Regions from separate parts of the Microbispora sp. CA-135349 genome, predicted to be linked through region 1. Evidence: riboswitches for the same ligand, from Rfam matches in the RefSeq annotation. Region 1 holds a riboswitch; the other holds the start of a gene.
The links. A riboswitch is a leader RNA that binds a small molecule or an ion and turns the genes downstream of it on or off. The one in region 1 is predicted to bind cyclic di-AMP.
Positions count from the first base shown of each region.

Region 1 (7,195 bases):
CACCGGCGGCGGCTCCAACTTCGCCGGGCTGGCCTTCCCGTTTCTGCGGGAGAAGCTGGCGGGGCGGATGAACCCGGTGCTGCGGAGCGTGGAGCCCGCCGCCTGCCCGTCGCTGACCCGGGGCGCCTACGCGTACGACTTCGGCGACACGGCGGGGTTCACTCCGCTGATGAAGATGCACACACTGGGGCACACGTTCGTACCCGACCCGATCCACGCCGGCGGGCTGCGCTACCACGGCATGTCACCGCTGCTCTCGCACGTGTACGCGCTGGGGCTGGTGGAGGCGGAGGCCGTCACGCAGACCGAGTGCTTCGACGCGGGGATCCGCTTCGCCAGGACCGAGGGGATCGTGCCGGCCCCCGAACCCGCTCACGCGGTGGCCGCGACGATCGCGGAGGCGCTGCGGTGCGCGGAGTCCGGCGAGGAGAAGGTGATCGTGATGTCCCTGTGCGGGCACGGCCACTTCGACCTGCCCGCCTACGAGAGCCGTCTCGCCGGTCGCCTGGAGGATTTCACGCTCCCGCAGGAGCGAATCGACGCGGCCCTCGCGCACCTGCCCGCCGTCTGATGCGACGCCTGCCCATTGATATCCGTTTCGTCCTTTGACCGGCGGGTACGGCTGCGCCATCGCGCCGTCATACCGACCGGAGCACTCATGTCAAACGGCTGAAATGCGCGGTTCAGCTCCATACGATGCTGGAACACCATCCGCTCTCTCCGGAGATTTCGTTGAACCGGAACTGCGTCATCAAGGATCCCGCGCCGGGAAACCGGGCGCAGTGGCGCCGCAGCAGCGCCGCGTCCGCGCACGAGCGGCTGGCCTTCCTGAACGAGGCGAGCCGGCGGATCGGCAGCACTCTCGACCTGGCCGAGACGAGCCGGGAGCTCGTGGACGTCGCGGTCCCCCGCTTCGCCGACGCGGCGGGCGTGATGGTGCAGGACCGCCTCATGGCCGACGGCGAGTTGTCGTCACGGCCGGTGGACGGGACGACCCTCGTACGCCGGGTGGCCCTGGGCGTGGCCGGCGCCGACCCGGACGCGTGGGTGAAGGCGTTCCCCGTCGACGAGACGACGGTCTACCCGGCGATCCTTCCGCAGGCCCAGTGCATGGCGGGCGGGAAGCCGCTGATGTATCCGGAGCTGGACAAGGAGAGCGCCCGGATGATCGGCGCCAGCCTGGACCGGGAGGAGGCGGTCGCCTCGCTCCTGACCGACTCCTCGTTCCTCGCGGTGCCCCTGCGGGCGCGGGGACGGGTGCTCGGCTGCGTGGTCTTCGTCAGGCGCCCCGACAGCCTGCCGTTCGAGGAGCAGGACGTGGTGGTCGCCGAGGACCTGGCCGCCCGCACCGCCCTGTGCATCGACAACGCGCGGCTCTACACCAGGGAGCGCAGGACCGCGCTGACCCTGCAGAGCAGCCTGCTGCCCGTCGAACTGCCGCAGCCCCTCGGCATGGACATCGCCTCGCGCTATCTGCCGGCGAGCGACCTCATGGGCGTCGGGGGCGACTGGTACGACGTGATCGCCCTGCCCGGCTGCCGTACGGCGCTGGTGGTGGGCGACGTCATGGGGCACGGGACCAGGGCGGCGGCGACCATGGGCCAGCTTCGCACGGCCGCGCGTACGCTGGCGAGCCTCGACCTGCCGCCCGACGAGGTGCTGTTCCGGCTCAACCTGATGAGCCAGGACCTCGACCCGAGCCAGATCGCGACCTGCATCTACGCCGTCTACGACCCGGTCACGCGCAGCTGCTCGCTCGCCCGGGCGGGGCACGTGCCGCCGGTCCTGCTGCACCCCGACCGGTCCACGGAGATCATCGAGCTGCCCGCCGGACTGCCGCTCGGCATCGGCAGCGACCCGCTGGAGTCCCGTGAGCTGGTCCTGCCGACCGGGACCCTGCTCGCCCTCTACACCGACGGCCTCGTGGAGAGCCGCGAGCGGGACCTGGACGCGGGGATCATGGGGTTGCGCCGCCTGCTCGCCGGTCCGGTGGAGGACATGGAGGACAAGTGCGATGTGATCATCAGCAGCCAGCGGTCGAGCCACGAGCGTGACGACATCGCCCTGCTGCTCGCCCGGGTGCGCGACCTCGATCCGGACGAGGTCGCGACCTGCCCGCTGCCGGCCGATCCGCGGTTCGTCTCGCACGCGCGGCGATTCGTCCGCGGCACCCTCCACAGGTGGGGCCTGGACGGTCTCGTGGACAGCACGCAGCTCATCGTGAGCGAACTCGTCACCAACGCGCTCAAGCACGGCTGGCCGCCGATCGAGATGCGGCTGCTGCGCGGCCACACGCTGGTGGTCGAGGTGGCCGACGGCTCCCCCGCCACCCCCACCCCGCGCACCGCCACCCCCGACGAGGACACCGGCCGCGGTCTCCAGCTGATCAAACGCTTCGCCTACCGCTGGGGCACCCGGCCCACCTCGTACGGGAAGATCGTCTGGGTCGAGCAGCACCTCCCTTGACCCGGGTGTTTCCTCCCATGCGAGCGTGTATGACTGATCGTTGAGAAGAGTTACGTTCGAGTGGGGAGTTCGTGGCGAGGAGGGGACATGATCGACATCCGTGACGCGTACCGCAGGGCGCTGGACGGTTTCGGGGACCGCCTCCATCTCGTCCGCCGCGGACAGTGGGAGCTGCCGACCCCCTGTGTCGACTGGGACGTCCGGGGGCTCGTCAACCACGTCGTGGCCGAAAACCTGTGGGCCCCCGAACTGCTGTCCGGCCGTACGGTCGCCGAGGTGGGGGACGCCTTCGAGGGTGACGTGCTCGGCGAGGACCCACTCAAGGCGTTCGAGGCGTCCGCGCAGGGCGCCGTCCAGGCGGTGTACGCCGACGGCGCCCTGACCAGCGTCGCCCACCTGTCCTTCGGCGACGTGCCGGGCGAGGAGTACATCACCGAACTGTTCGCCGACGCGCTGATCCACACCTGGGACCTGGCGCGTGCCATCGGCGGACCGGAACAGCTCGACCCCGAACTGGTCGCCTCCTGCTCCGAATGGTTCGAGAAGGCGCGGGAGGACTACCGCGAGGCAGGGGTTATCGGGGACGAACGAGGCGTTCCGGCCGGCGCCGATCAGCAGACTCAACTGCTCGCCGCCTGGGGGAGGAACCCCTAGGAACGGGTCTACCGTCCCGTGGGCCGCCTGCCGTGGTTGGCCTTCTTCTTCTTGCGTGCCTTCGACTTGCGTGCGCGTCTGCCCATGACGACCGCCTTCCGTCGAGTACGGCTTTCGCTCACTGTCCTCCCCCGCGCCGCGAGCGGCAAGGGATGCGCTCGTGATCATTTGCCGCGCGAGCTCTCGGCCGGACGGATGCATCGCGAGGCCGAGGAACGGCCCCACTGGCTACCGGGACCCCAACTCAACATGCCCCAACGCGCCTGGGGCATAATTTGTTTGAATCTGTTGACAGGAGTGGTGGATGCTGGCCCAGCAACGGCAGCAGGCGATCCTGGAGAGGGTGCGCAGAACCGGCGGGGTGCGCGTCGCGCAGCTCGTACGCGACCTCGGGGTCTCGGACATGACGATCCGCCGCGACCTGGAGGTCCTCGCGGAGCGCGGCCTGATCGTCAAGGTGCACGGCGGGGCGACCGCCACCGGCACCGGCTCGACGGAGGAGCCGGGTTTCGCGGTCAAGTCGGTCCGGCAGCAGGCCGAGAAGGAGGCCATCGCCCGCAGGGCCGCCATGCTCGTGCGGCCGGGCAGCTCCGTCGCCCTGTCGGCCGGGACCACCACCTGGACACTGGCCCACCACCTGGTGGACGTGCCCGAACTGACCGTTATCACCAACTCCGTCCAGGTGGCCGACGTCTTCCACCGCGCCGGTCGGCCCGACCAGACCGTGGTGCTCGTGGGAGGCGTCCGTACCCCGTCCGACGCCCTGGTCGGCCCGGTGGCCGTGGCGGCGGTCCGTTCCCTGAACGTCGACACGCTCATGCTCGGAGTGCACGGGATGAGCGTCCGGGCCGGCTTCACCACGCCCAACCTGCTGGAGGCGGAGACCGACCGCGCCCTGGTCGCGGCCGCCCAGCAGCTCGTGGTCCTGGCCGACCACACCAAGTGGGGAACGATCGGTATCAGCACGATCGCCGCTCTCGGCGAGGCCAACGTGGTCGTGAGCGACGTGAGCCTGCCCGAGGAGGCACGCACCGCGTTGTCGGAGAACGCCGGCGAGCTCCTCCTCGCCGATCCGTCCGGCGAAATCGGGGAGACCGGTGAGACCGGTGAGACCGGGGGAACCGAGCTGGAGACCGCACTGTGACACCGGGCCGAACCACGACACCGGACACGCTCACCGGACGCCCGGCAGCAGGTTGCGACACCGACACCACCGGGACACCGACACCGCACCGTGAAGCTGGAGACCGCTCTTGAAGCGCACCATCACCCATCTCGCCGACGGCCGTGAGCTGATCTACTTCGACCGGCGTGACGACGCCGATCACAGCGCCGCCGACCCCCGGGACCTGCCGCCGCGTCCGCTCGCCTCCGAACTGCGCTACGACCCGCTGATGGACGAGTGGGTGGCCGTCGCCCGCCACCGCCAGACCCGCACCCATCTGCCGTCCGCCGACGAATGCCCGCTCTGCCCGGGCCATCCCGGCTCGGAGATCCCCTCGCCGTACGAGGTGGCGGTGTTCGAGAACCGTTTCCCGTCGTTCAGCTTGAACACGGGCGCGTACGAGCAGGTGGGCGGCCTCAGCGAGGTGCGGCCGGGGATCGGGCGTTGTGAGGTGGTCTGCTTCACCTCCGACCACGACGCGTCGTTCAGCTCCCTGAGCGACGAGCAGGCCGAGCTGGTCGTCGAGGCGTGGGCCGACCGCACGGCCGAGCTGTCCTCGCTGCCCGGCGTGGAGCAGGTCTTCTGCTTCGAGAACCGCGGCGCCGAGATCGGCATCACGCTGCCGCACCCCCACGGCCAGATCTACGCCTATCCGTACGTCACGCCGCGCACGCGCCAGATGCTGGACGCCGCCGCCCGCCACCAGGGCGGCAACCTGTTCGCGGACGTTCTGGCCGCGGAGCGGAGAGGACCGCGGGTGGTGGCCGCCAACGAGCACTGGACCGCCTTCGTCCCTGCCGCCGCGCGCTACCCGTTCGAGGTGCACCTCTACCCGCACCGTCAGGTGCCCGACATCCCCGCCCTGTCGCCGGAGGAACGGTCGGCCTTCGCTCCGCTCTACATCGAGGTGCTGCGCCGCCTGGACGGGCTGTTCGGCGTCGTCATGCCGTACGTCGCGGCCTGGCATCAGGCGCCGGTCGTCTTCCGGCGCGACATGGCCTACCTCCACCTCCAGCTCTTCACGATCCGGCGCGCGCCGAACAAGCTGAAGTATCTCGCCGGGTCGGAGAGCGCCATGGGCGCCTTCGTCAACGACGTGCTCCCGGAGGAGGCCGCCCGGATGCTCCGCGAGGTGGTAACGGCTTGATCTCCGGATGGTTGCGACTTGGGTGGCAAGCGCTGTTTCTTTACCACTAGTATCCCTGGCACCGGTTGTCACAGCCGGTAGGCCTAATCCCGGGCGCCCCGCCCGGGAACCGGGGACCCAACCACGCACCTGGGGTCAAGGCAGTCGCCTGCCCGGGCTCCTCCAGCCCGAACCCGTCAGCTAACCCGGTCGGCGGATGGAGAGGAGTGGGCTCTGCCCCGCGCGTTCCCCCTGGCTGCCGGCGTGCTCAGCGCCGCCGTCTTCGTGTTCGGCGCGGCCGTTCCGGGCGCCGCCGATCCCAGACCGACGGAGAAGCAGCTCAAGAAAGAACTGTCGGACCTGCGGAAGAAGGTCGACCGGCTGATCGGCGACTACAACGCCAAACGTGTCGCACTCGCCAAGGCCCGCGTCGAGGAGAAGGCGGCGCGCGGCCGGCTGGCCAAGGCGGAGGCCGACTACAGCGCCGCCAGGGACGCCGTGCGGCAGATGGCGGGGCTGCGCTACCAGGCCGAGAGCGCGATGGTGCTGCCCGACATGAACACCGCCGCGCTGAACTACCAGCTCAAGGAGGAGCAGGCCGCCAGGCTCACGCGCTTCGACCAGGTGCGCGCCGAACGGCAACGGGCCGCCGAGGCCGCCGAGACGCTGACCGAACAGCTCAAGTCGCAGGCCGCCGAGGTCGCCGGACAGCGCGAGGACGCCGAGGATCTCATCGACGAGATCAAGGACAAGCTCGACGCCCTGATCCCCGTCGCCCCGGGCAAGCGGTCGGGTGGTTCGTGGGCGCCGGAACTGCCCGGCGGCTCCGACAACATCACGCCCCGGATGCGGCTCATGCGGGCCGAGGTCGGCAAGTACTTCGATCTGCGGTTCCCGGTCGGCTGCTACCGCGCCGAGGACAGCGGCGAGCATCCCCTGGGGCGCGCCTGCGACTTCATGATGAGCTCGGGCGGCGCCATGCCCTCCCCCGAGATGAAGGCGCTCGGCGACAGCCTCGCCGCCTGGGCCATCAAGAACGGACCGAAACTCGGCGTCATGTACGTGATCTGGCAGCAGCGCATCTACAACCTCGGCCATCCGGGCTGGCGGACCATGTCCGACCGCGGCGGCATCACCGCCAACCATTACGACCACGTCCACATCTCGATGTACTGAGCCCGCAGGCCAGCAGGGCGGATCAGACCTACGACGTGTGATCTCCAGCGTCTCCGCCGGAGGAACGGCCTTTTTCATCAGGCTCTCGGCCGCGTAATTCGGGCCACCATATGACGATGCCGAATGGAACGACGAAGATCAACGTACCCGTGCTCGTCAGTAAGGAGTCCGCGAGGGACGCCTTGTCGGCGAAGAGGTGCGCTCCCGCTGTAGCGACGTAACCAGCAGCCCACCACAGAGCGAGACGCATCAAAGCGCGGCGGCGAATGCGGGAGTCCGACACGTCCGGATTGTATGTGCGGGCCGGGACACTTTGGAGGCACATGACGGTGGGAAACGCCGGCACGCGACGACAACGAACGAGAGCAGGGATCATTATGGGTGATATAGGCGGACAGAACCGTCAAGGAGCTACGATTCCGGTGTTTCAGCTTGATGATCGTGAGAGAGGCCCGTGACGCGCCTGAGCAGACGACCGCTTGCGTGGGCGATCGTCGTACTGGTTGTCGCGGTCGCCGGAGGCGTCGTGTTGATCCCGCGGCTGTCCGGGCCGGATTTGCCGGGCACCGCCTCAGAACAGGTCATCTCGGTCGATTCTTCGACGCGTA
Region 1 is NZ_CP192001.1:6,628,968-6,636,162, forward strand. Features, by position in the region: gene ACQPZZ_RS30410 (TrpB-like pyridoxal phosphate-dependent enzyme) at 1-571, shown strand, start outside; gene ACQPZZ_RS30415 (ATP-binding SpoIIE family protein phosphatase) at 733-2,466, shown strand; gene ACQPZZ_RS30420 (TIGR03086 family metal-binding protein) at 2,554-3,120, shown strand; gene ACQPZZ_RS30425 (50S ribosomal protein bL37) at 3,129-3,206, opposite strand; gene ACQPZZ_RS30430 (DeoR/GlpR family DNA-binding transcription regulator) at 3,425-4,264, shown strand; gene galT (galactose-1-phosphate uridylyltransferase) at 4,374-5,432, shown strand; cyclic di-AMP (ydaO/yuaA leader) riboswitch at 5,503-5,641, shown strand; gene ACQPZZ_RS30440 (coiled-coil domain-containing protein) at 5,676-6,587, shown strand; gene ACQPZZ_RS30445 (hypothetical protein) at 7,042-7,195, shown strand, end outside.

Region 2 (7,195 bases), 2.4 Mb from region 1:
CGGCGGGTCGCCCGCCACGGCGCGGGCCACCGCCACCCGCTGCTGCTCGCCGCCGGACAGCTGGTTGGGGCGGTGGCCCAGACGGTGGCCGAGGCCCACCTTCTCCAGCGCGGCGGCGGCGCGTTCCCGCCGCGCCCGCAGCGGCGTGCCGGTGTACAGCAGGCCGTCGGCGACGTTGTCCAGCGCGCTCACCCCGGGCGCGAGGTGGAACTGCTGGAAGACGAAGCCCAGGTGGCGGGCGCGCAGCGCGGACAGCTCGCGGTCGCGAAGCCCGGCCACATCGTGCCCGGCGATCCGTACGGTGCCCGTGGTGGGCCGGTCCAGGGTGCCGACGAGGTGCAGCAGGGTCGACTTGCCGGAGCCGGACGGCCCGGCGATGGCGACGAGTTCGCCGCGTTCGACCAGCAGGTCCACTCCGCGCAGGGCCCGCACGCCGCCGCCGTACACCTTGGTCACCTCGCGCAGCTCCACCACGTACGGCTGCTCGGGCTGCGGGATGCTCATGTGGCGGGCACCCCGACCTTCATGCCCTCGGCGAGCCCGGCGCCGGTGATCTCGACCATGCCGCTGCCGAAGGCGCCGAGCTCGACCGGGACCACGCGGGTGGAGGCGCCCTCGACCACCTCGACGCCGAAGCCGCCCTCCCGCAGGGCCAGCAGCGCCTCCACGGGCACGGCCAGCACGTTCTCCCGCCGCTCGCTGACCAGCTCCACCTCGACGGGGGCCTTGTCGAGGCGGGTCTTCGGGGTCGTGCCCAAGGTGATGTCGACGTCGACGGTGCTGCCCTCGTCCTGTCCCTGCTCGGAAGGGACGGACTCGGCCACCGTGCCGACCGAGGTGATCCTCCCGGTGACCCGCTCGCCGCCGGGCAGTTCCACGGTGACCTTGGCGCCCTTCCTGGCCAGCGTCTGGTCGTCGGTGGACAGGTCCACGTGCACCAGCCGTCGTACGCCCGACACGGTGAGGGCCGGGCGTCCGGGCGTGGTCCTGTCGCCGACGTCGACCTTGGCGGCGGTCACCCGGGCGGCGGCGGGAAGGAAGACCACCTGGGAGGCGTCCACCTGCCCGGTCTCGGGCAGCCCGGCGTCGTCCTGCCACTGCTTGACGGCCAGATAGGTGGCGTAGCTGAAGTGGTCGTCCACGGTCAGGTCGTCTCCGTAGCCCAGGACCTTGAGGTTGCGTTCGAGCTGCTCGACGTCCGGGCCGTCGTCGACGCCCTGCCGCAGCGGGCGGTACATCGGCAGCGAGCCGTACATGAGGACCACCGGCCTGCGGTCGACCCTGAGCAGCGGGCGGCCGCGCCGGACGACCGCGCCCTCGGCGGGCGCCCAGGTGACCGTGCCGGAGGCGTCGGTGCTCACCTGACGCTCGCCGGAGTAGGTCAGGGCCCCCTCCACGGTCTTGGTGTCGATCAGGTCCTGGCGGGTGATCGACGCGGTGGCGGGGACCGGGGGCGCGGACGGCTCGGCCGCGCCTGCGCCGTCGCCGCCCGCCATGGCGACGGCGGTCCCCGCGGCGGCCAGGGCGAGGACTCCGGCCCCCGCGATCACCAGGCCCTTCCTCACGGCCTGCTCCCCGGCGCGAGCTCCTCGCAGGCCTTCTGCGCCTCTTCCATCGCCTTCTCCTGGCCCGGCTTGAGCTTGAACTGGATCCCTTGTCCGGGCGCCGGGTCGGGGATGTCGATGCCGTGCTCACGCATGCACTGGGCGAACTTGACCATGCGGTCGCGTACCTGGGGGTCGTCGCCGCCGAGCTTGTCGCCGACCGCGTCCTTCATGAAGTGCTCGCAGGCCTGCATGGCCTTGCGCATCACGGCCTCCTCGCCCTTTTTGCCCATGATGCGGACGCGGCCGTCGGGGCCGGGGTCGGGCATGTCCACGCCGTGCTCGCGCATGCACTGGGCGAACTTGAGCTGGGCCTCCTGCCGGTCGACGGTGCCCGGCGAGGGCTTCGTCGTCGCGCCCGTCGCGGTGCCGGGGGTGACGCCGGTGGTGGTGCCGGGGGTGGCGCCGCCCGCACTGGCGATCCCGTCGTCCGCGGGGGCCGCGCCGCAGGCGGCCAGTGCCAGCGCGAGCCCGAATGCCGGGCCCAGGGCGCGCAGCGGTCGTAAGCGCATGGGTCGCTCCTTCTTTCCCGGGGCGTTCGCCCGGGACGGGGCCCAACTTCAGCGGAGGCGGTGCTAAACGCGGATAAGCGAGATCCGTTTATCCGCGGCTAACACCTCCTGCGCCAGTCTCGGAGCCGAGCGGGAGGTTGGAATGCGGGTGCTCGTGGTCGAGGACGAGGAACAGCTGGCCCACGCGGTCGCCCGCGGGCTGCGGCTGCACGCGATCGCGGTGGACGTGGCCTGCGACGGCCGGGAGGCGCTGGAGCTGGCCGCCTACGTCGACTACGACGTGGTCGTGCTCGACCGCGACCTGCCCGAGGTGCACGGAGACGAGGTGTGCCGGGAGCTGGTCGGCGCCGGCGGGGCGAGCCGCATCCTCATGCTGACGGCGGCCGGGCGGGTGCGGGACCGGGTCGGGGGCCTGTCCCTGGGCGCCGACGACTACCTGGTCAAGCCGTTCGCGTTCGCCGAGCTGGTGGCCCGGATCCGGGCGCTGGCCCGGCGCACGCCCCGGGCGGTGCCGCCGGCGATCGAGCGGGCCGGGATCCGGCTCGACCCCGCCCGCCGCACGGTCGTGCGGGACGGGCGTCAGGTGGCGCTGGGACGTAAGGAGTTCGACGTGCTGCACGAGCTGATGAGCGCGTGCGGCGGGCTGGTCACCCCGGCCCGGCTGCGCGCGAAGGTGTGGGACGAGCACGCCGGCGCCGGTACCGGCGTGCTGCGCGTCACGATCACCTCGCTGCGCCGCAAGCTGGGCGAGCCGCCGGTGATCGAGAACGTGCCGGGCCGGGGGTACCGGCTGTGAATCGCGTCCTGTCCTTGTGGGGCGGGCTCGGTCTGCGGATGCGGCTCACCCTCCTGTACGGCGGGCTGTTCCTCCTGGCGGGGTCGGTGCTGCTGTGGTTCACTCACCTGCTGACCGCGCGGGCGCTCAACCAGCGGTTCGTGGTGGCGGTGGCGTCGAAGGTGACCGGCGCGGGCGCCCCCGTTGCCGTCCCCGGCGGCAGGCTACCCGACGGCGACCTGCTCGCGCAGCGGGTGCGGACCAATGTCGAGCAGGGTGCGGCGGACGTGCTGAGCGACGTGCTCAGGTCGACGGTGATCGTCATGATCCTGGTCGGGGCCGTCGCGGTGGTGCTGGGCTACCTGGTGGCCGACCGCGCGCTGCGCCCGCTCGACCGCGTGACCGAGACCGCGCAGCGGCTGTCGGAGAGCACGCTGCACGAGCGGATCGCCCTGCGCGGCCCGCAGGACGAGGTCAAACGGCTCGCCGACACCTTCGACGCGATGCTCGACCGGCTGCACCGGGTGTTCGACGCCCAGCGCCGGTTCATCGCCAACGCCTCCCACGAGCTGCGCACCCCGCTGGCGGTCAACCGTACGGTCCTTGAGGTGTCGCTGGAGGAACCGGCCGCGTCGGAGGACCTCAAGGCGCTGGCCCGCGCGCTGCTGGGCACGAACGCCAGGTATGAGCGGCTGATCGAGGGCCTGCTCATGCTGGCGCAGTCGGAGCAGGAGGTGACCTGCCGCAGGCCGGTCGACCTGCGGCAGGTCGTCCGTACGGTGATGGAGCAGATCGACCTGCAGCCGCGACGCGGGAAGGTGGTCGTCCACGAGGACCTGCGCCCGGCGGTCGCGCAGGGTGATCCGCTCTTCCTCGAGCGCTGCCTGTTCAACCTGCTGGAGAACGCGATCAAGTACAACGTGCGTGACGGGGAGGTCTGGGTCCGGCTGCGGGAGGACGAGGCCGGGGTGAGCGTGACGGTGGAGAACACCGGGCCCCTCGTCCCGCCGTACGAGGTGGACGACATGTTCGAGCCGTTCCGCCGGCTCGGCGGCGACCGCGTGCGCTCCGCCCGGGGGGCGGGGCTGGGCCTGTCCATCGTCCGGGCCATCGCCGTGGCCCACGGCGGCACGGCGGAGGCGCTGGCCCGGCCGGAAGGCGGCCTGGCGGTGACCGTGCGCCTGCCCGGGTGATCACGGGTTGCGCGCGCCACGGCGCGCCCCTGGTGATCACGTGGCGCGGCCCCTACCCACCCCCGCCCGCTTGGCGCATTCAGCACCGTAAAATCTGACTTGGTCTAACTTGACCGGTTTGACCTGGTCTATTACCTTTTAGGCATCTCAGGGCGCACTTGCTCATCTCAATGGTCAAGAAGCCCTCCTCAGACCGACGCGGCCGGCCGATACCGGCCTGCCGCCCGGCCGCCGAGTCCGCGTCCGCGGAGCCGGGGACCCACCTCTCCTGGGGTGAATCGGCATGCCTGCCGTAGGGCGACTTCCAGCCCGAACCCGTCAGCTAACCCGGTAGGCGGCATGGAAGTAAGGGAGTTCGCCCCACCATGCACGTCCTCAACACCTGTATGCGCGCTGCCCTCGCGGGCGGGGCCCTCGCCGCCACCGTGCTGGTCGCGTCGCCGGCCGCGCACGCCGACAACCCGCACGCCGGCAAGGGCCCGGCGGCCTCGCAGTCCATGGCCGAGATCGCCTCCACGCTGCCCAAGATCAGCGCGGCGGACGTGCTGACCCTGGCCAGGAGCCAGGTCGGGATCAGCGAGAACGCGGCCGGCGGCGGAACCAAGTTCCAGCAGTGGTACATGTCCTCGCCCCGCGCCCGTGAGACCCTCGCCCGCGACGGAGGCACCCTGAAGGGCTACCTCAACGCCGCCTGGTGCGACATGTTCGTCTCCTGGGTCGGCGACCAGCTCGGCATCGGGCCCGTCATGGGCTCCGACGCCTACACGGTCGAGCACGCCCGCTGGTTCGCCGACCACGGCCGCTGGGGTCAGACGCCCAAGCCGGGCGCGGTGGTGTTCTTCAACTGGAACGGCAGCAAGGACATCGACGACATCGTGCATGTCGGCTTCGTCGTCAAGGACAACGGCGACGGCACCATCCAGACCATCGAGGGCAACACGGGCGACGGCGGCGCCGTCGAGACCCGCACCCGCCCCACCTCGCAGGTGGTCGGGTACGGCTACCCGATGTATCCCGCGGACGCCTCCACCACCGCCTCCGCCTGACGGCCCGGCGGTCCGGCACCGGACCCCGAAGCGCGCCGGTGATCCCGGCGCGCTTCGCCGTTCAAGGGAGGGACCGGAGTGCCGCCGGCCATCGCTGTGCACTCGCACGCCGCGACCCGCGACGGGTTCTCGAACGGGGCTGTCCGGCCGGGCCGATCAGAGCGAGGATCGAGCCTCCGGCAGACCCGGAGCGCGTCAGGTGGCCTCGCCCAGCTGTGCGGCCAGCCGCTCCAGGCCGCCCCTGATGAGCTGCCCGTACTCGTCGTCGCCGAGCTCGCCGATCAAGGCCCGCGCCTGCTGGAGATGCTCACGGGCGCGGCCTGAGTCGCCCAGCTTGCGATAGCACTCACTCAGGTTCAGGTGCAAGGACGGATACAGGCCGGCCACGGAAAGTGGCACCCCGGCCTGGGCCACCCGCTCGTCGGTGACGAGATCGGCGGCGGCAAGCGCACGCAGATCCCACATCAGCTCCTGGTGCACGTCGTCCTGCACGTCGGCCATTGAGTGGGCGAGGACGCAAACATGCAGCGGGTCGCCCTGTTCACCGCCGATGTCGTCCCAGATCTGTGCGAACAGGTCGCGGGCGGCTTCACGCTGACCTTGGTGGTGATGCAACTCCACCCCCTGGCCGATCCGGGTCATCGTCGGGTCGGTGGTCATGATCATCTCCTTTGCCGACGCGGGCGATCGCGGTCACCCTAGTGCCTGACGTGTCCTGACGACATGTTCCTGCGGGCGGCCGTCGCGGTGCCCGCGACGGCCCCGGTCAGGCGCCGACGTAGGCCGCGAGGTGCTCGCCGGTGAGGGTGGAGCGGGCGGCGACGAGATCGGCCGGAGTGCCCTCGAAGACGATCCGGCCGCCGTCGTGACCGGCGCCCGGACCGAGATCGACGATCCAGTCCGCGTGCGCCATGACGGCCTGGTGATGCTCGATCACGATGACCGACTTGCCGGAGTCGACCAGCCGGTCCAGCAGGCCGAGCAGCTGCTCGACGTCGGCGAGGTGGAGGCCGGTGGTCGGCTCGTCCAGGACGTAGACGCCCCCCTTGTCGCCCATGTGGGTGGCCAGCTTGAGCCGCTGCCGCTCGCCGCCGGACAGCGTGGTGAGCGGCTGACCGAGCGTGAGGTAGCCGAGCCCGACGTCGGCGAGCCGGTCGAGGATGGCGCGCGCGGCCGGCGTGCGCGCCTCGCCGGAGCCGAAGAACTCCTGGGCCTCCTCCACCGGCATCGCGAGCACCTCGCTGATGTCGCGCCCGCCGAGCTTGTGCTCCAGCACCGCCGCCTGGAACCGCTTCCCCTCGCACTCCTCACAGGTGGTGGAGACCCCGGCCATCATCGCCAGATCCATGTAGATGACGCCGGCGCCGTTGCAGGTGGGGCAGGCGCCCTCGGAGTTGGCGCTGAACAGCGCCGGCTTCACGCCGTTGGCCTTCGCGAACGCCTTGCGGATCGGGTCGAGCAGCCCTGTGTACGTCGCCGGGTTGCTCCGCCGCGAGCCGCGGATGCCGCCCTGGTCGACCGACACGACACCCGCGCCGGCGGGGATCGACCCGTGGATGAGCGAGCTCTTGCCCGATCCGGCCACTCCGGTGACGACGACGAGCACTCCGAGCGGGATGTCGACGTCGACGTCGCGCAGGTTGTTCGCCGTCGCGCCGCGGATCTCCAGCGTGCCGGTGGGCGTGCGCACCGACTTCTTGAGGGCGGCCCGGTCATCGATGTGGCGGCCGGTGACGGTGCCGCCGGCCCGCAGCCCCTCGACCGTGCCCTCGAAGCAGACCATGCCGCCCGCCGTGCCGGCGCCGGGGCCGAGGTCGACGACGTGATCGGCGATCGCGATCATCTCCGGCTTGTGCTCCACGACCAGCACCGTGTTGCCCTTGTCCCGCAGCCGCAGCAGCAGGCCGTTCATCCGCTGGATGTCATGGGGGTGCAGGCCCGTCGTGGGCTCGTCGAAGACGTAGGTGACATCGGTGAGCGAGGAGCCGAGGTGGCGGATCATCTTGACGCGCTGCGCCTCGCCGCCCGACAGCGTGCCCGACGCCCGGTCGAGGGACAGATAGCC
Region 2 is NZ_CP192001.1:4,198,218-4,205,412, reverse strand. Features, by position in the region: gene ACQPZZ_RS19605 (ABC transporter ATP-binding protein) at 1-504, opposite strand, end outside; gene ACQPZZ_RS19600 (efflux RND transporter periplasmic adaptor subunit) at 501-1,565, opposite strand; gene ACQPZZ_RS19595 (hypothetical protein) at 1,562-2,116, opposite strand; gene ACQPZZ_RS19590 (response regulator transcription factor) at 2,259-2,912, shown strand; gene ACQPZZ_RS19585 (sensor histidine kinase) at 2,909-4,084, shown strand; cyclic di-AMP (ydaO/yuaA leader) riboswitch at 4,304-4,435, shown strand; gene ACQPZZ_RS19580 (CHAP domain-containing protein) at 4,450-5,130, shown strand; gene ACQPZZ_RS19575 (hypothetical protein) at 5,326-5,790, opposite strand; gene ACQPZZ_RS19570 (ATP-binding cassette domain-containing protein) at 5,897-7,195, opposite strand, start outside.
Region 2: another riboswitch for cyclic di-AMP. It lies ahead of ACQPZZ_RS19580 (CHAP domain-containing protein); the one in region 1 lies ahead of ACQPZZ_RS30440 (coiled-coil domain-containing protein).